4 regions of the Dickeya parazeae Ech586 genome follow, and region 2 is predicted to be linked to each of the others. Evidence: predicted binding sites of a transcription regulator. Region 2 holds the regulator's gene; each other region holds the start of a gene.
The links. The regulator Fur, encoded in region 2, represses iron uptake genes when iron is present. The targets are predictions, from matches to a motif close to ATAATAATGAGAACNACTATCAA.

Region 1 (6,062 bases), 910 kb from region 2:
ATACCGGCGCCTGTGCAATCCAGGACTGCCCGCCCGCCAGTTCAGCGATACGCGCGCGGCGTGCCGGATCACGGACGACGACGATGGAAACCTGCTGCGAATTCACTGAGGTCGGTGCCAGATGTGCACTGTCGATAATGGCTGACAGCACCTCTTCCGGGATAGGTTTATCCAGGTAACTGCGCTCGCTACGGTGCTGTTTAAGTAGCTCAATAGTGTGATTCATGCGGATTCCTTATTGCCCATGATTGCCCATTGCAGTAGGACAGTCATGGGTTGACTACGATGGTGTGGCGATGGCTGTCATTCTCGGCTTCTCCTGTTACTCCAGCAATGCTCATTTCTCGCTGTGTATTGCCCGTTTCTGCAAAAGTCAGGAGAAAAGGGTGATTCTGCTGCCTATCTATGTCACTTTATTTCCGTTGTCAGTAAGAGATAAATATTATGCAGAATCTCGATTCACGCCAGCGTCTGGTCAAACTGGCGATGCCGCACACCCGCGGCAGCGGCGTCAGTCAGACGCCGATTGTGCAGGTGAGGGTGATTTATGCCGATCGCCATACGGCGCGGGCTCCGGTGTTGTACGACCCTTGTATCGTTATCATTTTTCAGGGGCATAAAGTGGGGTATGTGGGGGACAAAGTCTTCCAGTATGACCCGGACAATTACCTGCTGATGACGGTGCCGATGCCGTTCGAGTGCGAAAATTTTGCCAGCCCGGAAAACCCGTTGGTGGGGATTTCCATTCGGGTGGATATCCCAATGCTGCAAGATCTGCTGATTGAGATGGGCGATGACAACGCTGGCGAGAAACGGCGGCCTGAAGCCGCTGGCATCAACAGCGTACCGCTCAACGAGGCCATCCTGTGTGCGACGGAGCGGTTGCTGGAAACGATGGCGAATGCCCGCGACGCGAGGGTATTGGGGCCGTGGATTGTGCGCGAAATTCTTTATCACGTGCTGTGCGGGCCGCGCGGTGATTCCCTACAGGCGTTGATGAATCGCTATAGTCATTTCAGCCAGATTGCCCGTGCGCTGCGCTATATCGAAAACCATTACGCGGATAATCTGAGCGTAGAGCGGCTGGCCATGGAAGTGAACATGAGCGTGTCGGCGTTTCACCATAACTTCAAAACCGTCACCAATACGTCACCGGTACAGTATCTGAAGTCTTATCGGTTACATAAGGCGCGTTTGCTGATGGTGCATGACGGGTTGAAAGCGAATGCAGCAGCAATGCGGGTCGGTTACGAAAGCCCTTCTCAGTTCAGTCGGGAATTTAAGCGCTTCTTTGGTACGACACCGGGTGATGAGGTGGCTCGCTTGCGTTCAGGGGCTGAGGTGGTTGAGAGCAATTAAACCGAGTGGGCGGTATGCCCGCCCACTCAGGGAATTGATGGGGATAGATAAGATTTCTGGTGAGTTTCAGGCCATGGCGCGTCTTTTACGCCACAATACCAACAGCATTCCCACCAGCCCACTCAACAGCAGCACCAGCGGCAGGATACACAATACGGCCATGAACTGGTCTTCATAACGTTTGACCAGTGGAATCTGGTTGAGCGCATAACCCATCGTGATGATACCGCTGACCCACAGAAAACCACTGAGCCAGTTGAAAATCTGAAAGCGAGTACTGTTGAACCCGGAGATCCCAGCGATGGTGGGTAGCAGGGTACGGACAAACGCCAGAAAACGACCTACCAACAATGCGGACAGCCCGTGCTGGTGGAACAAATTGTGAGTGCGCTGGTGGTAGTGAGCGGGTAACTGATGTAGCCATTTCTTCACCAACTGGGTGTCGCCCAGCCAGCGCCCTTGCAGGTAGCTTAACCAGCAGCCAAGGCTTGCCGCTATTGTCAATAACACTGCGGCAGGAAGGAAGCTCATCACACCTCTGGCGACCAGCGCGCCAGTCAGCAATAACAGGCTATCACCAGGCAGAAAGGACGCGGGGAGCAGGCCATTTTCCAGAAACAGGGTGGTAAACAGCATGCCATAAATCACCCATATGACCTGTGGATCGGACAAGACGCTGAAGTCTTGCTGCCACAGCGCCCGTATTATTTCATGAACAACACTCATATTGCATCCTGTCTGGTTTTGCTATAAACCCCGTGGCCGCGTAAATACACTGCGCTGAGCTTCAAAATAAGAGCATCAGGATAGGGTAAAAAAGGTAAACGTTTTGTCATCGTTGTAACTGCTCATCATATACGCTTTGCCTGACTTACCACAGCAGCTTCACGGGGCCAGAGGGATAATGGCGTCACATTTCCTGCAATCTCCTAAAGCCGGCATCCAAATCAGCTTCCAGGTCATCGCAATCTTCCAGACCGATGTGCAATCGAACCAGCGTACCGGTCACATCGACGCCGCCTGCCGGACGAATCGCCGCCAGTTCTTGCGGTTGGTTCGCCAGAATCAGCGATTCAAAGCCACCCCAGGAATAAGCCATACGGAAGTGGCTGAAATGATCAAGATAATGGGCCAACTGTTCGCGGCTGAGTGTGTCTTTTAGCACAAACGAGAACAGGCCGTTACTGCCGCTAAAATCCCGCACGAAAAATTCATGCCCTTTACAGCTGGGCAGCGCAGGGTGATTGACTGTTGCGACTTCCGGGCGTTGCGCCAGCCAGCGTGCCACGCGCAGGCCATTTTCCTGATGTTGCTGCAATCTGACACCGAGTGTGCGCAGGCCACGGCTGGCCAGATAGGCGCTGTCTGCGTCAGCCATCTGACCCATCAGGTAGGATTGTTCGCGCAATTGATCCCAGCAACGTGCATTGGCAACGGCGGTACCGATCATGGCATCGGAATGGCCGACGATATATTTGGTGCCGGACTGAATCGAAATATCCACGCCAAGCTCAAGCGGACGGAACAACACACCGGCAGCCCAGGTGTTGTCGATCATGATGACGATATCCGGGTTAACGCGACGAACCGCCGCGACAATCGCTGGCACATCATGCACTTCCATGGTGATGGAGCCGGGCGATTCCAGAAAGACCACACGGGTGTTGGGTTGGATCAGGCTAGCGATATCCCCCCCCACCATGGGATCAAAAAAGGTCGTGCTGATGTTCATCCGACTCAGCACTTTGTTACAAAAATCCTGCGTTGGTTCATAGGCTGAACCGGTCACCAGGAGGTGATCGCCTGCTGAGACAAACGAGGTAATGGCGTTGGCTATCGCAGCCGCACCACAGGGGTAGAGCGCGCAACCTGCGCCGCCTTCCAGTTCGGTCATCGCATCCTGCAACGCGAAATGGGTCAGCGTGCCGCGGCGGCCATAAAACAAGGCGCCTTTGGTCCGGTTAACGGCGGCATGATGTTTCTCTTGCACGCTATCGAATATCAATGAAGAAGCGCGTTGGATGACCGGGTTTACCGCACCCTGGGTGACGCGTTTGCTGCGTCCGGCGGCCACCAGCGTGGTGGCGATTTTTTTACTCGTCATTCGGCGTTACCTGTAGCTCAAACATTCCTTGCGTCTATCCATGTACGTTATCACGGCTGGGGGGACAGGGGGGCGGCTTTTCTTATCTGGATGAAGATGTCTCAGGATGACTCGGGGAGAACATCGCACGGCAGCGTGTCAGGATAAGGGATGCCTCGCATCACGGTGGCCCGCAATACGCAAATAATAATGAGAACGACTATCAATTAATTTCAGGTTTGGTATCATTTTCGCCAGATTACGGTGGTATGAGAATGAGGGTGGAGGCACAGCGTGTATACGGCTGAGAAGAAAAGTGACCTACGGGCGTCATCGGTCTGGCATAAGTCCGTCGGGGTGTGCGGGGGCGTGATGTATCGCCTGATGGCGTTTGCGTTGTTGGGAATGACGGGGCGCACGCTGGCAGCTCCAGCATCGGTTGCTGTGGGTACCGCGTCGGCTGTCGCTACGCCGTCGGTACTGCCGCCGACGGGCGCTGTGGGTGGCCTGATGAATACCGACTTGTCCGTTCTGGGCATGTATCAGCACGCTGATGTCGTGGTAAAAACGGTAATGATTGGCTTGTTACTGGCATCAGTGGTCACCTGGGCGATTTTTTTCAGTAAGAGCGCGAGCCTGATGGGGGCGAAAAAGCGCATCCGCCGTGAGTATCAGGCACTGGAAGATGCCCGCACACTGGATGATGCGGTGGATATCGCGGCGGTGTTCAAACCGGGTAGTGTGTCACTGCAACTGCTGACGGACGCCCGCAATGAGCAGGCGCTGTCCGAACGCTCTGACGACAACGGTGGCATCAAGGAACGTACCGCGTTTCGCTTTGAACGCCGTGTTGCAGCAACCGGGCGTCAAATGGGACGCGGAACCGGTTATCTGGCGACGGTCGGGGCTATCGCACCGTTTATCGGTCTGTTTGGTACGGTGTGGGGCATCATGAATAGCTTCATTGGTATCGCCCAATCGCAGACGACCAATCTGGCGGTGGTGGCACCCGGTATCGCCGAAGCACTGCTGGCGACCGCCATCGGGTTGGTGGCGGCGATTCCTGCGGTGGTGATTTACAACGTGTTTGCGCGCTGGACGGCCAGCTACAAGGCGATGGTTGGCGATGTGGCTGCGCAGATTTTGCTGCTGCAAAGCCGCGATCTGGATATTGCCGCCAGCGTTGGCAAGCCTTCTCCTTCACCGGCGCACCAGCTACGGGTAGGGTGAGTCGATGGCGATGCATCTGAACGACGGGCAGAGTGAAAACGGTGAAATGCATGACATCAACGTGACGCCGTTTATCGATGTCATGTTGGTGTTGTTAATCATCTTTATGGTGGCGGCACCGCTGGCGACAGTAGACGTGCGCGTCAACCTGCCTGCGTCCAGCGCTACGCCGCAGCCGCGCCCGCAAAAGCCGGTATTTTTGACGGTGAAGGCGGATAAACAGCTGTATTTGGGTGACGATGCGGTAACAGAGGCAACGCTGGCGCAGGCGCTGGAAATCAAAACACAGGGTAATAAAGACACCACTGTCTTTTTCCAGGCAGATAAGAGCGTGGATTATGAAACCCTGATGCGGGTGATGGACTCGCTACGCGACGCAGGATATCTCAAAATCGGCCTGGTGGGTGCGGAGAAAGTACGCTGATAAACGGGGTACTGACAGCATCGAACCACCAGTAAAAGAACCACCGTTTGCGCGGTGGTTTTTTATTGGTGAAAGGTTTTTTAGTGGCGAAAAACCTCACCGGGCGTGATGGTCGATGCCGTATTCAGGAGCGAGAGTCGGGATGACGCCAGTGCAGGCGGGTCGGCACGTACACGCGGCTTTCCGCGAGCGGTTGCCCTTCAATCAGCGCGTTGATCATCTCAAAGCTGTTGCGCGCCAGCGTTTCGCAATCCTGCGCCACGGTATCGATTTTCATCGGCAGACAGTCGAACAGGTAGTGATCGTCAAAGCTGCACAACCGCATATCGCAGTCCATCAGGTTGTGTTGATTCAGGTAACGTAGCACCCCTTCCAGCAGGCCGCAGGCCGCGGTAAATAAAGCGCGTGGGGGGCGACCCAGACGGGCGCACAACTGTGCGAACATTTCGTAACCTGAGCTGGAATGGTAGTGACCGTGGATAATCCACTCCGGGCGGCACGCTACACCGGCGCGCTCCAGCCCAAGCTGGAAACCGGCCAGCCGATCGCGGGTCGGTGATATGCGCGGCTGGCCGCCAATAAAGTAGAACTCGTCCTGATGCTGACGGGCGATGTTTTCCACCAGCGCAGCAGTGGATTCCACCGCTTCAGACACCACCATCGGCAGGGTGGAATCACCAATCACCCGGTCGAACTGTAATACCGGTAACTGTTGGTTAATCTTCTGGTATTCGGCGTCGCTCAGCATACTGGACGCGACGATAAGGCCATCCACCTGACGCTGAATCAGGCTGTTGACCGCCATCATTTCCTGACTGGCGTTCTCATCGGTACAGGCGATCAGAAGTTGCAACCCGGCTTCCCGGCACAGGCACTCCAGCTCGCGGGAAATCACCGCGAAACCGTAGTTGGTCATTTCCGGCACCACCAATCCCAGCGTGTTGCTGCGGCTCGAACGTAACGAGC
Region 2 (6,062 bases):
CTTTACTTTGCTCATCCGATGCGGTGGCGATTTCCGACATAATCTCGGTCACATTGGTTACCGCTTTCACAATCTCGCTCATGGTACTGCCTGCGTCAGCCACCAACGAGGAACCGTTATCCACGCAACGAACCGACTCGGCAATCAGATTTTCAATCTCTTTGGCCGCCTGCGCACTGCGTTGCGCCAGGCTTCTTACTTCACCGGCCACCACCGCGAATCCACGCCCCTGCTCACCAGCGCGAGCCGCTTCAACCGCTGCGTTCAACGCCAGAATGTTGGTCTGGAAAGCGATGCCATTAATGACACTGGTAATCTCAGCGATTTTCTTCGAACTACCGGAGATTTCCGCCATGGTTTTCACAACATTGTCGACCAGTGCCCCCCCCTTACTAGCCGTGGTAGAAGCCTGATGAGCCAGTTGGCTGGCGTGGCTGGCATTTTCCGCATTCTGTTTCACGGTCGATGTCAGCTGTTCCATACTGGCCGCACTTTCTTCCAATGCCGCTGCCTGCGACTCGGTACGGGCCGCCAGGTCGTTGTTGCCGGATGCAATTTCCGACACACCCTGATAAATGGAATCCGCACTGCTTCGAATGGTACTCACGGTGTTCGCCAGGCTGGTTTGCATATCGCGCAGCAGCGGGAACAGTTTACCTACGCAGTTGTTACCAAAATCCAGAATCGGTTTGCCAAGACGGCCAGCCGCAATCACCTGGAAGTGTTCACGCAGATCGTTGAGTGGGCGAGTCAAACACGCGACCAGATAGCGATCGGTCATAAACAGCATCAACAAACCAGCCACCAGCCCTGCCAACAAAATATTCTGTCCGACAGCAGTAATACTTTCCAACCGGTCGCCGGCATCGACGAACATCGTTGACCCGGCTTTGTTGAAGTTGGTGAACGAGACATTGAACTGACGACTGAAGGCGGGCACGATGTCTTTGGCATACTTGTCGTACTCATCGAACTTTTTGTCCACCGCACGCTGGTACATCGGCTCAACCCCTTGGGTAATCAGGTTGCTCCAGTCACGTGTTACCGCGTCCACCAGCTCCGGCGACATGCCGACATGATCAATCTTTTTGAAGGCTTCAAGGTTAGATTTCAGTAGATCCAGCGCAGCCTGTGATGATTTTTGCTGTTCATCTGCCTTCTGATCATCGCCACTCTGCCGATAATCAATCGCACGTGCCAGTCGGGTTACCATACGGAAATACTGGTCATTACCGGTATTAACCAAATTCATATTATTAACCAGCAAAGCACTGGTTTTAGATGTTTCGTTCATGGTTTTGAACGAATACATAGTGTAGAGCGAGACCGCAATCCATAACACACAGAAGATGCCAAGCACCCATAACATGGCAGTGCGAATGGCAATATTTTTTAGGAATTGCATAATTGACTCCATAAACGAGCTATTGATCGAGGAGGTAAGGCTTGTTTTGACTTATGTAATGAGAAAGTCTCTCGTTTTGTAAGAAACATTGCTGCACATTTACATTCAATAAAGCACCATGTTCCGTCATCGTCAAAACTATAAGAATATTTAGTCTTTTCTGTTTTTTTAAAAACTAATAAAAATTAGATATTTAACCAATTGCCCATATTTTCAGTTATCTGTGAGAATATCGTATTTAAAAAAAATTAAAAAAACATTAAGAAGGCGATTAAAAAAGAATCAATTAATTGTTTTTACAGCACGACTGCAGGCAGCCACAGATACACGTTTATCCGTCAGACAGTGTCTGCTATTATTAACGGATAGTGGGTGACGTAAGCACCATACCCTTAGGAATCAAGAGGTTATTTAATCTATGGCTCTCATAGGCATTTTTTTTGGCAGTGATACTGGTAATACCGAAAATATTGCTAAAACTATCCAGCAAAAACTGGGCAGCGACGTCGCCGAACTGCACGACATTGCCAAAAGCAGCAAAGAGGATCTGGAGCGCTTTGACATCCTGCTGCTGGGTATCCCGACCTGGTACTACGGCGAAGCACAATGTGACTGGGATGATTTCTTCCCAACCCTGGAAGAGATTGATTTTTCTGGAAAACTAGTAGCTATCTTTGGTTGCGGTGATCAGGAAGACTACGCAGAGTACTTCTGTGACGCCATGGGCACCATTCGCGACATCATCGAACCGCGCGGTGCAAACATCGTTGGTCACTGGCCAACAGAAGGCTACTACTTCGAAGCCTCAAAAGGCCTGGCGGATGACGATCACTTTATCGGCCTGGCTATTGATGAAGATCGCCAGCCAGAACTGACCGGCGAACGCGTATCCACCTGGGTCAAGCAAATCAGCGAAGAGCTGAATTTGAAAGCCTTACTGGCCTGATTCACCCGTGGCCCTGATGCACCGCTGGTGCCAATGTAGTCGGGGCCATATCACCATCGATAAGTAAACATCGATAGGTAAATCTCAACAGGTAAATCGATGGCTAAATCGATAATGAGAGCCATAGATAGATAAAACCTATCGCAATCAGTGATACATTTTTTTAACTTTTCATCCTGACAAGGTACAATGTCATTCGCTCAGCCGGATTATGTTTAATGATAAATCCTGGCGTACAATTTGTTCCTTATCGATAACTACTCTGAATACAGTACGTTAACCTGAACCATATTGTAAAAGTTCCGTAGTTTTCATTTCGATGGTGCGGTTCTATAATTGAGACACATGACCTTTTTTACGCCGACCGATGATACTAGGCTAATAGCCTCCCAGATAAAGCACGTAACAGGACTAAATCCGCATGACTGACAACAACACCGCATTAAAGAAGGCCGGCCTGAAAGTCACACTTCCACGACTGAAAATTTTGGAAGTCCTTCAGGATCCTCAATGCCACCACGTCAGCGCGGAAGACTTATACAAGAAGCTGATTGATATGGGGGAAGAGATTGGTTTGGCCACTGTCTACCGTGTGCTCAACCAGTTTGACGATGCTGGCATTGTCACCCGCCACAACTTCGAAGGTGGCAAATCCGTTTTCGAACTCACCCAGCAACACCACCATGATCATTTGATCTGTCTGGATTGCGGTCGGGTGATTGAATTCAGCGATGAGTCTATCGAAGCGCGCCAGCGTGAAATTTCCGAGAAGCATGGCATCAAGCTCACCAACCACAGTTTGTATCTGTATGGCCATTGCAGTAGCGGCGACTGCCGTGAAGACGACAACGCGCACGACGAACGCTGATTGAGCCTTCTCTATTAATTCTGAGCAAAAATAAAACCGCCGAGGCGGTTTTATTTTTATCTTAACGTCCCAATCAGGCAGCGATTAACCCGCCCAACTATCACGCAATCCCACCGTCCGGTTGAATACCAGATGATCAGGACGGGAATAAACGCGATCCGCGCAGAAATACCCTTCACGCTCAAACTGATAGGCTTTTTCGACCTCAGCATTACCCAAACTGGCTTCGACAAAGCCCTGAGCAATACTCAGTGAATCAGGATTGATGGTGGAGAGAAAATCCTCTGCTCCGCCAGGGTTAGCTATGCTAAACAGGCGATCATACAGACGGAACTGCGCTGGCAACGCGTGAGCAGCAGATACCCAGTGGATCACACCTTTCACTTTACGGCCGTCGGCCGGATCCTTGCTCAGGGTTTCCGTATCACAGCTGCAGTAAATCGTGGTGATCACACCCTGCTCGTCTTTATCAATGCGTTCAGCCTTAATGACATACGCATTACGCAGACGGACTTCTTTGCCCAGCACCAGACGTTTGTACTGCTTATTGGCTTCTTCACGAAAATCAGCGCGATCAATGTACACTTCGCGACTGAAGGCAACCTGTCGTGTTCCCATCTCTGGTTTATTCGGATGGTTGGGCATGCTCAGCCATTCTTCATGACCTTCCGGCAGGTTCTCAATTACCACTTTCACCGGATCCAGCACCGCCATCGCGCGTGGTGCATTTTCGTTGAGGTCATCACGAATGCACGACTCGAGGGCTGCCATTTCCACAGTGTTATCCTGTTTGGTCACACCAATACGGCGGCAGAACTCACGAATAGAAGCGGCGGTATAACCACGGCGGCGTAAACCAGAGATGGTCGGCATGCGCGGATCGTTCCAGCCTTCGACGATCTTCTCACTCACCAGTTGGTTCAGTTTCCGCTTGGACATGACCGCGTATTCCAGGTTCAGGCGGGAAAACTCGTACTGACGCGGGTGAGCAGGAATGGTGATATTATCCAGCACCCAGTCATACAGGCGACGGTTATCCTGAAACTCCAGCGTACACAGCGAATGTGTAATACCTTCCAGCGCATCGGAAATGCAGTGGGTGAAGTCATACATCGGGTAGATGCACCACTTATTGCCGGTCTGATGATGCTCGGCGAATTTGATGCGATACAGCACCGGGTCGCGCATCACGATAAATGGCGATGCCATGTCGATTTTAGCACGCAGGCAAGCAGCACCTTCGGCGAAACCGCCGTTGCGCATTTTTTCAAACAGCGCCATGTTCTCTTCAACGCTGCGATCGCGGTACGGGCTATTTTTGCCCGGAGAGGTCAGCGTGCCGCGGTATTCGCGAATCTGTTCCGGCGTCAGCTCATCGACATATGCCAACCCTTTATTGATCAGTTCAACAGCATACATGTGCAACTGATCAAAATAGTCCGACGAATAGCGAACATTGCCGCTCCAGGAAAAACCCAGCCACTGAACGTCATGTTTGATGGATTCAACGTACTCGATATCTTCTTTTACCGGGTTGGTATCATCAAAACGCAGGTTGCACTTGCCGTTGTAATCTTCAGCGATACCGAAGTTCAGGCAGATGGATTTAGCGTGGCCGATATGAAGATAGCCGTTCGGCTCTGGAGGAAAACGCGTCTGAATGCTGTCGTGTTTACCGGTAGCCAGATCTTCATCAATGATCTGACGAATAAAGTTGGTTGGGCGGGCTTCAGCCTCACTCATGCTTGGTTCCTCAAATGCGAAAAAACAACCCTTAACCACTAATGATCCAACAAGCCACGCTGGGAAACAACCGTTTGTTTCATGAAAATTCAAGATAAAAAAACGGAGCGTGCTTGCAGGCGCGCTCCGTTTATCGATATCAGACGGCGATAATGACGCCAGCCGAATTATTCCTGTGAAACCTCACGCAAGGCGGCGGCGATATTCTCCGCCTGAGTGCCAACCACAATCTGCACGCTTTGCTTATTGAGACGAATCACACCCGCGGCCCCTAACTGACGTGCCGCTGATTCGTCCACCAGGCTCGAATCCTTCACGCTCAGGCGCAAGCGAGTGATACAAGCGTCGATGCCGGTCAGGTTGTCTTTACCGCCGATGGCCTGCAAATACCCTTTCGCTACCGATTGGGCATTACCCGCAGGAGCGGTTACCTCAGTTGAAGTCTGTGTTGTCGCAGCGGCTTCACGTCCCGGCGTCATCAGGTTAAATCGGGTAATGGTAAAGCGGAACACCACATAATAAATGGCGAAGAACACCACTCCCTGGAGCAGCAACATATACCAATGTGTCGCCAGTGGGTTGCGCGTAGAAAGCACCAGGTCCACCAAACCAGCACTGAAACCAAAACCGGCAATCCAGTGCATGCTGGCAGCGATGAATACGGAAATCCCGGTCAACACGGCGTGCAGTACATACAGCACAGGCGCGACAAACATGAAGGAGAATTCCAGCGGTTCGGTAATGCCGGTGAAGAAGGCTGCAAACGCCGCCGCCACCATAATCCCCGCCACCCGGCTACGATTTTCAGGACGCGCACAGTGATAAATCGCCAGCGCCGCGCCCGGCAAACCAAACATCATGATCGGGAAGAAACCGGCCTGATAACGCCCGGTAATGCCCGGAATCGCTTTGCCAGCATCAATCGCCTGCTGCCCGCTCAGGAAATTGGGGATATCGTTAATGCCCGCCACATCGAACCAGAACACTGAATTCAGTGCATGATGCAACCCGACCGGAATCAACAGGCGGTTAAAGAAGGCATAGATACCAGCACCCACCGACCCCATTTGCTGGATATGTTCGCCAAAGGACACCAGCGC
Region 3 (6,062 bases), 2.1 Mb from region 2:
GGGGCACCAACCCCGGTCAGGTGATCGCCGTCGATCAAATCATCCCGGCACCGGAATCCTTCCATGATCCGGTAGAGCGCGCCTCGGCAGAAAAAGCGCTGGCGTATATGGGCTTGCAGCCGGGCGTGAAACTGACGGAGGTGGCAATCGACAAAGTGTTTATCGGTTCGTGCACCAACTCCCGTATTGAAGACTTACGCGCTGCCGCCGCCATCGCCAAAGGGCGCAAAGTGGCCGACGGTGTGCAAGCCTATGTTGTCCCCGGCTCCGGCCCGGTCAAAGCGCAGGCTGAAGCCGAAGGTCTGGACAAAATCTTCCTGGATGCCGGTTTCGAATGGCGTCTGCCCGGTTGCTCTATGTGTCTGGCAATGAATAACGACCGTCTGAACCCGGGCGAGCGTTGCGCCTCGACCAGTAACCGTAACTTTGAAGGGCGTCAGGGCCGTGGTGGCCGCACCCATCTGGTCAGCCCCGCGATGGCGGCGGCAGCGGCGATTACCGGTCGTTTTGCAGACATTCGTGAACTGAATTAAGAGAGGCAACCATGGCTAAATTTACCCAACACACTGGTTTGGTGGTGCCGCTGGATGCCGCCAACGTCGATACCGACGCGATTATCCCGAAGCAGTTCCTGCAAAAAGTGACCCGTACCGGTTTCGGTCAGCATCTGTTTCACGACTGGCGTTTTCTGGACGATGCTGGTCAGCAGCCTAACCCGGATTTCGTGCTGAACCAGCCGCGCTATAAGGGTGCAAGCATTCTGCTGGCACGCGAAAACTTCGGCTGTGGCTCTTCCCGCGAGCACGCGCCGTGGGCGTTGACCGACTACGGTTTTAAGGTGGTGATCGCCCCAAGCTTCGCCGATATTTTCTACGGTAACTCGTTTAACAACCAGCTGTTGCCGGTTAAATTGAGCGATGCCGATATCGACGACCTGTTCAAACTGGTAGCCAGCCATGAAGGCATTACCTTCACCGTGGATCTGGAAGCACAGCAGGTTAAAGCGGGCGAGAAGACCTACTCGTTTGAAATAGACAACTTCCGCCGTCACTGCATGATAAACGGTCTGGACAGCATCGGCCTGACGCTGCAGCACGACGCATCCATCGCCAGTTACGAGCAGCAACAACCGGCGTTTCTGCGCTAGTTTTGCCTTGTAGGCTTTTAAACCACTTAAGTGCAGATGAAGGGTTTTCCGGCGTCAAAAACTGTGCTGAGGTGGGCGACTTCGCCGGGTGAGCGGCATGGATGCCGCGAAAGCCCGTGCCGCGTCTGGAACGCGTCACGGGCGGCCCGAACAGCGAAGGCGAACACAGAAGGGACCGCGTTAGCGGCACAGTTTAGCCACACAGCCAGTAGTCAAGGAGAGGCGGCGTCTGAGCCTCTCCTTGTCGTGCGTGCGATGGTGCTGCAAAGCGAGAATCGACGTTATAACGCACGAAACCTCTCACCGATCTTGCATAGACTCGTCAGCAACAAAACAACACGGTTGTTTGTCAACAACCTCAATGAGAACGAGGACCGCGGCTCCAGTAGGCCATAAAGGTGATAGATTCTTGCGCCAGGCCTTTTTCTGCCAGCAGATACCGACGCAACGCTTTCACCGCTGAGGATTCAGTGGCCACCCACCCGAAAAACTGACCTTGTTGCGCACTGGCCGGTTCCCAGACCTTCTCACCTTCAGCGATATCCGCCACCATCACTGGCTGTGCCGCTACTACCTGCGCTGTCGGGCATGACCAATGGCGCGCCGCCTCCAGCAAGCGCTCACCATAGGTCGCGCCCGTGCCTTCACGCGGCAACCAGACTACCTCGGCGAACGGTAACTGGCGATAATCGTCAGTGCAATCCGCCTGTAACGGTACTTCGATAAATGCCTGCACCTGCGGTGGGTTATCCTGCTGCGCCAACTGTTCCAGAATGCCTTTGATGGCTGGCAACGCGGTTTCATCGCCCATCAACAACACCTGACGGGTGTTGACTGACAACACCCACTCATAACCGCCGTTATCACCGGCAAAATCACCACGCGGTGCCACCACCTGCAATGTCGCGCCCGGCTGTGCACTCAACACCCAAGCAGAAGCGGGGCCTTCCGTGCCATGCACCACGAATTCCACCACCATTTCGCCGGTTTCAGTATCCAGACTGCGCAACGTATAAGTACGCGGGATGGGACGCTGTGGCTTCGGCATGGCCTGCACCATCTGATACCACTCGCCCACATCCGGCAGGCGTGGCGGTGTACCGTCTTCAGCAGGCAACAGCACTTTAATGCGTTGATCCGGCGCGCAGATTTTCATCTTTTTCACCGCCTCGCCACGAAAGACACAGCGCATTAGCGAGGGGGTAAGCAATGTCTTATGGGCCAACGTCACATCAAACACTTTATATTCCTTTACCCCAGCCATAACCTGCCTTTACCTCTTTGTTAGTGACTCCACGGCAACACGCCCCAATAACCGGTTCCGATGCCAAACGTCGACTGTTTTAACATTAAAAAATGCTAATGAGAACCATTATTGAATCAATTTTAATTCTCACATAAGACCAGTACTGTCAGTGCGGGATTGCCCGCGTGATCACGGTTTTATCCGGTACTTTTGCCCTATTCTGATCGTTCGTTATTCACGAGATAAGGAGACCTCATGACACGCATCATCCGGTGTTATCGCCTGAGCCTCTCCGGCGACTGTCGCCCCTGGTTCAACATCGACCACCGCCTCACCGACGATTTCCCACGCTCGCTTCATGCCTGATTCAGCTTTGCTCTGATTTTTTCCTGTTATTTCAATTTATTGTTTTTTGACGTCATACAGCGGCAAATCGGCCTGCTGACGGCGTTATGGAGAAAGTGCATGAAACGCATCCCTGAGCCTTTTCGTATCAAAATGGTAGAAAACATCCGTATGACCACCCGCGACGAACGGGAACGCGCCTTGCAGGAAGCAGGCTACAACCCGTTTTTGTTACGCAGTGAGGATGTCTACATCGACCTGCTGACCGACTCCGGTACCGGCGCCATGAGCGACCGCCAGTGGGCCGGGCTGATGATGGGCGACGAAGCCTATGCCGGGTCGCGCAACTACTACCATCTGTGCGATCAGGTGAAAGCGCTACTGGGTTATCCGTTCACGATTCCGACCCATCAGGGCCGTGGCGCGGAACAGATTCTGTTCCCGTGTCTGATTGCCAAAAAGCAACGCGCTGGCGGCGGCAAAAAGCCGGTGTTCATTTCCAACTTCCATTTTGACACCACCGCGGCCCATGTAGAGCTAAACGGTGCACGCGCCATCAATGTGGTGACTCCCAAAGCCTTCGACACCACCACCTATTACGACTGGAAAGGCGACTTCGACCTTGACCTGTTACAGACCACCATCGAGCAACACGGTGCGGATAACGTGGTGGCCATCATCACCACCGTCACCTGCAACAGCTCCGGCGGCCAGCCGATTTCAATGGGCAATATGCGCGAGGTGTATCGCATCGCGCAGCAACACGGGATCCCGGTCGTGATCGACTCCGCCCGGTTTTGCGAAAACGCCTGGTTTATCAAGCAACGTGAAGCCGGTTATGAGAACCGCTCGATCAAAGCGATCGTCCATGAGATGTACCAGTACGGCGATATGCTCACCATGTCGGCGAAGAAGGATCCGATGGTGAACATCGGCGGACTGTGCTGTTTTCGCAGCGACGAAGATCTGTTCAACGAGGTACGCATCCGCTGTGTACCGATGGAAGGCTTCGTGACCTACGGCGGGCTGGCCGGGCGCGACATGGAAGCGTTGGCTATCGGTCTGGAAGAAGGTATGAACGAAGACTACCTGACCTATCGTATCGGCCAGGTGACCTATCTCGGCGAGCGCCTGCGTGCCGGTGGGATTCCGATTCAATACCCGGTGGGCGGACATGCGGTATTTGTCGATGCGAAAAAACTGCTGCCGCATATCCCGGCGGAACAGTTCCCGGCACAGGCGCTGAATAACGAGCTGTATCTGGAAGCGGGCATCCGCAGTGTGGAAATCGGTTCATTGCTGCTGGGGCGTGACCCGGACACCGGCGAACAGAAACCATCGCCGCTGGAACTGCTGCGTCTGACCATTCCGCGCCGGGTGTATACCAACGATCACATGGACTATATCGCCGACTCGCTGATTGCACTGAAAGAAAGGGCCAGCAGCATCAAAGGTCTGACATTCACCTATGAGCCGCCGGTATTGCGCCACTTTGTCGCCCGGCTGAAACCGGTGGAATAACGCGCCACCATAAAACCTGCCATAAAAAAAGCCAGCGGAGCACTCCGCTGGCTGGTGAACAGCACCATTACTCAGAACACTGTGGCAGTTTCCCGCCACCGTTCTCACTCTCATTCGATAGCCACCGGCATTACAGCCAGCGGCGATACTCTTCCTCGTCCATATCCTGGATCTGCCACTGCGTAACCTGTAACAGCAATGCCATTCGCTGTGGAGCGGTGAGTACACCCCATCCCCGCCGACAGCCTCGGCAAAGCCAGCGACGATAAAAGCGGAATAACCGGTACATATAGCCTCCCCTTCACGACGGTTCGCGTACAGAACCATTCACTGATACTCAGTATCCGCGTAATATAGGGAAAAATATATTGATGACCTTGAGTCGTGGAGTTCCCCTTTTATGTCCTCCCCACGCCTGCAACAACAGTTCATTCGGTTATGGCAATGCCTGCAAGGTCAGGATACTGACACTACGCTGCAGGAACTGGCCGTGTTGCTCAGTTGTTCCCGTCGCCATGTCCGCTCGCTACTCAACGCCATGCAACAGCAAGGCTGGCTCACCTGGCAGGCAGAAGCCGGGCGTGGTAAACGCTCGCGTCTCAGTTTTCTCTACACCGGGTTAACCCTGCAACAGCAGCGGGCCGAAGACTTGCTGGAGCAGGACCGCATCGACCAGTTGGTACAACTGGTGGGTGACAAGGAAACCGTACGCCAGATGCTGATGTCACACCTTGGTCGCAGCGTACGACAAGGGCGCCACCTGCTGCGCATCCTCTATTACCGCCCAATGCATAACCTGTTGCCCGGCAGTGCGTTACGGCGCTCGGAAACCCATATCGCCCGCCAGATTTTCAACGGGCTGACCAGCCTAAATGAGGAAAATGGGGAACTGTTACCGGATATCGCGCACCACTGGCAGGCGTTGTCACCCTTGCACTGGCGTTTCTACTTGCGCCCGGCTATTCGTTTCCACCACGGTCGGGAACTGACGATGGAAGACGTGATCGCCTCGTTATCCCGGTTAACGTCGCTGCCGCTGTTTTCCCATTTAGCCGACATCTCGTCACCGACGCCGTTCGTGCTGGATATCCGGCTCAGCATGCCGGACGACTGGCTACCGTGGTTGCTCGGCAGCGTACCGGCGATGATCCTGCCGCAAGAATGGCCAACGCTGCCGGATTTTATGCGTCAACCGGTGGGCACCGGGCCCTATAAGGTGGTGCGCAATTCCCCCAATCAGCTAAAAATCGCCGCGTTTGACGATTACTTCGGCTACCGGGCGCTGATTGATGAGGTCAGTATCTGGGTGCTGCCTGACGCCCCGACTATCCCCGCCTGTACCGTCACGCTGCAAGGTGATGACACCACCGACAATGAACTGGAGAATCGGCTCGAAGAAGGCTGTTATTTCCTGCTGTTTGACCGCCGTTCTGCGCCAATGACAGACCCGGAGGTCCGCCACTGGCTGTGTCAGGTATTAAGCCCGGTAGCGATGCTTGCCCTGGCCGACAGCCCATACCAGAGTGACTGGTCCCCTGCCTATGGCTTGCTACCGCGCTGGCATCACAGCCCGCCGCGTGCGGTCCGGGAAAAACCGGCCGGTCTGACCCACCTCACGCTCACTTACTACCGTGACCACCCTGAGTACGCGGTGATAAGCGACATCATGAGCCGCCTGCTGGCATCACACGGCGTCACACTGACGCTACGCAGCCTGGAATTCGACGCCTGGTGCCAGGGCACCGATGTCGGCGATATCTGGCTCGGTAGCGCCAACGTCTATCTGCCGCTAGAGTTTTCGCT
Region 4 (6,062 bases), 170 kb from region 2:
CATTGCCTTTTCGTTCTTCTCCCGGCATGGCTACCGTGGTGTTTCTGGTGGCCTGTAGCCTGATTTTTATTACCAGTAGCGTCTGGAATTTCTGGAACTCGTATCACCGTCTGTTGATGCATGCAGAGAAAACGGTCGTCAATTTATCCGTGGCAATGTCACGTCAGGCACAGGATACCTTTGTGCCCATTGAAGTGGCTATTGACGACATGCTGCGGGAATTATCACAAACCGGCATGCTGGATTCCATGCAGGTCAAAAGTGTACTTGATGCCCACCGTTCGGTATTGCCGCAATTAGTCGGGTTCTACCTCTTTGACAAGAATGGGACGCTGGTTTCATCTACCGGCAAAGGGCCGCTGTATATCTATAATGCCAGCCGACGGGAATATTTTTCCTGGCTCAAGGAACATAATACGACATCGCTATTTATCGGTAAGGTGACGACCAGCGCGCTGACTGGCAAACGTATTATCCCGGTGGCAAAACGAATCAATGGGCCGAACGGTGAATTCAAGGGCGTTTTCCTTGCCTCTATCGATCACAATTACTTCGGTAATTTCTACAGTTATTTCATTTTGGATTATAACGGTGTGCTGTCATTGATGAATGCTGACGGGCATGCCATCTACCTCTATCCCAATAGGGAACAATACATTAACAGTAACTTCTCTGATGGTGGCCTGTTTGAAAAATCCCGGCTGGAGCAGGGCAGCGGCACGGGGATCTGGCGCACTACGTTGGACAACAAGGTGCGTATTGTCGGTTATGTCAAACTGGATCGTTATCCGCTGGTGGTGGCGGCAAGTCTGGAGCGAGAGGCATTACAGGCTCGCTGGCTGAAGGAAAATATATCGGCGATAGTGATTAATCTCATGGTGTTACTCGCCATGTTTTTCCTGGGGAACTTTGTTTTAAAGCAAGTCCGGCAGACGGTAAAGAACAAGGATGCGATTAGTCGTCTGCATCAGGAGGAAAGCGACAAGAATAAAATTTTGCAAAAACTGGCCCTGATCGACCCACTCACCAAGCTGGCTAACCGTCGGCGTTTCGATCTCTACCTGGAGCAATCGCTGAACCGTGCTCGTGATGAAGGCGGGCCGTTGTCATTGATTATGTTGGATGTGGATTTCTTCAAGCGTTACAACGATACCTACGGTCATGTTTTAGGCGACCGTTGCCTTAACCAACTGGGCAGCGTATTGAACAGCCTGCCGTTGCCGGACAACGCGCTGGCGGCCCGCTATGGCGGTGAGGAGTTTGCGATTATTTTGCCTGGGATGAATGGTGAACAGGCCGCGGTATACGGTGAGAAAGTGGTGGAGAATATACGCTGTTGCGCATTGCCGCATGAGGCGTCGCTACTGCCTGAGCAGGTGGTGACGGTGAGCGTAGGCGTCTATTCACATTCCAACGATAACCCCTGCGATATTCAGCGCCTGAAAGAGGGGGCTGATCAGGCGTTATATCTGGCGAAGAAGAAAGGCCGCAACCGTTGCGTACGACTGTAATGTCGGTGGATAATTGCCAGACGTGTTCATCGGTTTTTCATATAATATATTGATTAATAATAAATTATTATGCCATTAACTGGTCGTAATGTCCGCATTGTCGCTGACCAGTATCACTGACCGCATTGAAATATTTGATTAGAAAAAATTGAGTTACCCCCTCCTTCCCTTTTTATATTAATAAGAACTATTATCATTCTTTGTGTGATTCGCATCATTTGCGGCTGCAGGTATGTGCAGGCTGCTTAAGGAGTATCCATCCATGTTTGTGCCGTTACTGATCATGTTCCGTGAAGGTCTGGAGGCCGCACTGATCGTCAGCCTGATTGCCAGCTACCTAAAACGTACCCAGCGCGAACAGTGGCTGGGAGCCGTCTGGGCGGGGGTGGTACTGGCGCTGGCGTTATGTCTGGCACTCGGGGTCTTTATCAACGCCACCACTGGTGAGTTTCCGCAAAAACAGCAGGAACTGTTTGAAGGGATCGTGGCGGTGGTAGCGGTGGTCATCCTCACCTACATGGTGTTTTGGATGCGCAAAGTCTCTCGCTCGGTGCGCGTTCATCTGGAAGGGGCTATCGATCAGGCACTCAATGCCAGCAAACGTCAAGGGTGGGCGCTGGTGGCGATGGTGTTCTTCGCCGTGGCGCGTGAAGGGCTGGAATCAGTGTTCTTCTTGCTGGCCGCTTTCCAGCAGGATGTCGGGATTTACGCACCGATCGGCGCGGTACTTGGGCTTGTGTGCGCCATTGCGGTCGGCGTGATGATCTACTGGGGCGGGGTGAAACTGCATCTGGCCCGTTTCTTCAAATGGAGCAGCCTGTTCATTTTGTTTGTTGCTGCCGGTCTGGCTGCCGGGGCCATCCGCGCCTTTCACGAAGCCGGGTTGTGGAATCAATTCCAGCAGATTGCGTTTGATTTCAGCGCCACGCTGTCGACCCACACCCTGTTTGGCACCGTGTTAGAAGGCCTGTTCGGTTATCAGGAAACCCCGACGGTCAGTGAAGTGGTGGTCTATTTCCTGTACCTGATCCCGGCGCTGGTGTGTTTTTTCCTGCCCCAGCGTATGGAGCCGAGTGCGATGGCAACGGCACGTAAGCATCATCACTAATCATTCGAATTTTAAGAAACTATCACCATAAACAATGAATGCAAAAAGGGATACGTCTATGTCTACACCTGTTTTTCGTCGTACGGCGCTGTGCGCCGCTCTGCTGGTTATGCCTGCGTTTGGTGTGCTGGCTGCGGATATTGCGCAGGTTAAGATAACCGTCAATGACAAGCAGTGCGAGCCGATGCAGGTGACGGTCGCAGCAGGTAAAACACAGTTTGTGGTCACCAACGCCAGCCAGAAAAACCTGGAGTGGGAAATCCTCAAAGGGGTGATGGTGGTGGAAGAGCGTGAGAACATCGCGCCAGGCTTTACCCAAAAGATGACCGCGAATCTGGAGCCGGGTGAGTATGACATGACCTGCGGGCTGCTCAGCAACCCGAAAGGTAAGCTGGTGGTCACCGCCAGCGCCGAGGCGACTACGGCCAAAACCAACGTACTGGACCTGGTTGGGCCTATCGCCGAATACAAGGTGTATGTGACCAAAGAAGTGGACGGGTTGGTTCAGCAGACCAAGCTGTTCACTGCCGCCATCAAGGCCGGTAAGCTGGATGAAGCGCGCAAACTGTATGCGCCGACCCGTCAGCACTACGAGCGTATTGAGCCGATTGCCGAACTGTTCTCTGATCTGGATGGGAGTATTGACGCCCGCGAAGACGACTACGAGAAGAAAGCCGACGACCCGAAATTCACCGGTTTCCACCGGCTGGAGAAAGCACTGTTCGCCGATCATTCCACCAAAGGGATGGAGCATTACGCCGATCAACTTAATGCCGATACGCAGGAGTTACAAAAACGTATCGCCAGCCTGACCTTCCCGCCGAATAAAGTGGTAGGTGGTGCCGCGGGCCTGATTGAGGAAGTGGCGGCAACCAAGATCAGCGGCGAGGAAGATCGCTATAGCCGTACTGACTTGTGGGACTTCCAGGCCAACGTTGATGGCGCACAGAAGATTGTTAACCTGCTGCGTCCGTTGCTGGAGAAGGCCAATCCGACGTTGCTGGGCAAAATTGACGCCAATTTCAAAACCGTTGATAGCGTACTGGCGAAGTACAAAACCAAAGACGGGTTTGAGTCTTACGAGAAGCTGAGTGATGCCGATCGCACGGCGTTGAAAGGGCCGATCACGACGCTGGCGGAAGATTTGGCACAGTTGCGCGGCGTGCTTGGGCTGGATTGAGGCGAGCGATCATGAGTCATACCACGGGCCCGCAAGGCGGGCCGAAGTCTTCTCATCCCTCTGCGTGTCCGGCTCATCCTGACCTGGCCTCACCGTCACGCCGCCGCTTATTGCAAGGGCTGGGGATGATGGGCGGTGCGCTGGTGCTCGGTGCGGACCAGCTGGCGCAGGCACAAGAGAAGCCGCAGGCAGTGCAGGATGAACGCTGGGAAAAGCAGCCGTTCCTGGGCGAACATCAGGCGGGTGTCGTCACGCCACAACAGGCGGCGATGATGCTGGTGGCGTTTGATGTACTGGCGACCAACAAAGCCGACCTGGTTCGGTTGTTTCGGTTGCTGACCCAGCGTATTGCGTTTTTGACGCAAGGGGGCAACGTGCCGGATGTAGACCCGCGCTTACCACCGCTGGATTCCGGCATCATGGGGCCGGAAATCTACCCGGATAACCTCACCATCACCGTGTCGGTCGGTGGATCACTGTTTGACGAGCGTTTTGGTCTGCAGGCACTCAAGCCGCTGAAGCTGCAACGCATGACCCGTTTTCCCAACGATTCGCTGGACGCCAGCCTGTGTCATGGTGATCTGTTGTTGCAAATCTGCGCCAACACCAACGAAACGGTGCTGCACGCGCTGCGTGACATCATCAAACAAACGCCGGACCTGCTCAGCGTGCGTTGGAAGCGCGAAGGATTTATCTCCGCACATGCTGCGCGCAGCAAAGGCCAGGAAACGCCGGTTAACCTGCTGGGTTTCAAAGACGGCACCGCCAACCCCAATACCGGGGATGACGCCTTGATGAACCAGATAGTGTGGGTCGATGCGGCATCCGGCGAGCCAGCATGGGCGACAGGTGGCAGCTATCAGGCGGCGCGTATCATCCGTTTTCATGTTGAATTCTGGGACCGCACACCGTTGCAGGAGCAGCAAACTATTTTCGGGCGGGACAAGCACAGCGGTGCGCCGTTGGGTATGGTGAATGAACATGATGAGCCGGATTACAGCCGTGACCCGGAGGGGAAAGTGATCCCGCTGGATGCGCATATTCGTCTGGCTAACCCGCGCACGCCGGAGACCCGCGCCAACCTGATGTTGCGTCGTGGCTACAGCTACTCGCTGGGGGTATCCAATTCCGGCCAACTGGATATGGGGCTGTTGTTCGTTTGCTATCAGGCCGATTTGGAAAAAGGTTTCCTGACGGTGCAAAAACGGCTTAATGGCGAGCCGCTGGAGGAGTACATCAAACCGATCGGCGGTGGCTATTTCTTCGTGTTGCCGGGGATAAAAAGCACGGATGACTGGCTGGCGAGCGGCTTACTGAACGCGTAAAGTCAGTGATCATGAATCATCCCTGAAAAACCGGAGAGCACACACCATGCTGGAGTTACGGCCCAACTGCGAATGCTGTGATGTCGATCTGCCGCCGGACTCATTGCTGGCGCGGATTTGTTCGTTTGAGTGCACGTTTTGCGCCGATTGTGCGCAGGATAAACTCAACGGGCACTGCCCCAATTGTGGCGGTGAACTGGTTCGCCGCCCGATCCGACCGGCGGAAAAGCTGGTGAACAACCCGGCATCGACCCGACGGGTACTTGCTCGCTAGTGGGGGTATGGCATGGTGGCAGGTCGCATGGGCTTTCAGGATGGCCGTTGATGGTGAGTTAGCCTGTAACATGTGCGTTAACGCGTAAACATGCCCGTCTTCCTTTTGGCCGACGGGCATGTTTTATACTGGCAGATGTTTTATACGGACATGCTGTTTTATATAGGCATGTCTGCTAGCCATTAATCCGCGGATGCTGTGCTATCAGCAGGTTGCGTTTCTCTTCCAGCTCGGCGATCTGTCGGGCGAGCTCGTCAATTTTCTGTTCAATACTGTCGTGATGCTCTCGCAGAATCGCTTTGGCTTCTGACAGGTCGGATGCGGCCGGGGTGGCACCTTTCAGCGGTTTGTTGGCCGTTTCTTTCATAAACAGGCCGGTCAACAGGCCGATGACGGCGATAACCATCAGGTAATACGCAGGCATATACAGGTTATGGCTGATCTCGACCAGCCAGGCGGTGAGGGTCGGTGTCAGACCGGCTATCAAGACCGAAATGTTAAAGGCGCTGGCCAGTGCGCTGTAACGAATCGGGGTGGGAAACAAGGCCGGTAGGGTTGATGCCATCACCCCGGTAAACGCGTTCAGGATCACCGCCAGTAGGAGCAGACCGGCGAAAATCAGGCCGATCATGTGGCTGTTGATCAACATAAAGCTCGGTATCGC

Region 1: metC (cystathionine beta-lyase) is a predicted target of Fur. The motif match lies at 3,647-3,669, and genes of this name have one in related genera.
Region 3: DD586_RS17645 (siderophore-interacting protein) is a predicted target of Fur. The motif match lies at 2,504-2,526, and genes of this name have one in related genera.
Region 4: efeU (iron uptake transporter permease EfeU) is a predicted target of Fur. The motif match lies at 1,686-1,708, and genes of this name have one in related genera.

Annotation. Positions count from the first base shown of each region.
Region 1 covers NC_013592.1:384,825-390,886, forward strand. Annotated here, with positions in the region: gene DD586_RS01735 (NADPH-dependent oxidoreductase) at 1-226, opposite strand, end outside; gene DD586_RS01740 (AraC family transcriptional regulator) at 445-1,359, shown strand; gene DD586_RS01745 (DedA family protein) at 1,426-2,085, opposite strand; gene metC (cystathionine beta-lyase) at 2,270-3,463, opposite strand; gene exbB (tol-pal system-associated acyl-CoA thioesterase) at 3,953-4,672, shown strand; gene exbD (TonB system transport protein ExbD) at 4,677-5,096, shown strand; gene DD586_RS01765 (substrate-binding domain-containing protein) at 5,221-6,062, opposite strand, start outside.
Region 2 covers NC_013592.1:1,292,410-1,298,471, reverse strand. Annotated here, with positions in the region: gene DD586_RS05845 (methyl-accepting chemotaxis protein) at 1-1,405, opposite strand, end outside; gene fldA (flavodoxin FldA) at 1,824-2,351, shown strand; gene fur (ferric iron uptake transcriptional regulator) at 2,773-3,219, shown strand; gene glnS (glutamine--tRNA ligase) at 3,304-4,962, opposite strand; gene nagE (N-acetylglucosamine-specific PTS transporter subunit IIBC) at 5,130-6,062, opposite strand, start outside.
Region 3 covers NC_013592.1:4,057,228-4,063,289, forward strand. Annotated here, with positions in the region: gene leuC (3-isopropylmalate dehydratase large subunit) at 1-533, shown strand, start outside; gene leuD (3-isopropylmalate dehydratase small subunit) at 545-1,147, shown strand; gene DD586_RS17645 (siderophore-interacting protein) at 1,506-2,411, opposite strand; gene tnaC (tryptophanase leader peptide) at 2,649-2,759, shown strand; gene tnaA (tryptophanase) at 2,859-4,259, shown strand; gene sgrT (glucose uptake inhibitor SgrT) at 4,390-4,548, opposite strand; gene sgrR (HTH-type transcriptional regulator SgrR) at 4,660-6,062, shown strand, end outside.
Region 4 covers NC_013592.1:1,465,064-1,471,125, forward strand. Annotated here, with positions in the region: gene DD586_RS06555 (sensor domain-containing diguanylate cyclase) at 1-1,511, shown strand, start outside; gene efeU (iron uptake transporter permease EfeU) at 1,774-2,619, shown strand; gene efeO (iron uptake system protein EfeO) at 2,678-3,799, shown strand; gene efeB (iron uptake transporter deferrochelatase/peroxidase subunit) at 3,811-5,124, shown strand; gene DD586_RS06575 (DUF1272 domain-containing protein) at 5,171-5,398, shown strand; gene proP (glycine betaine/L-proline transporter ProP) at 5,574-6,062, opposite strand, start outside.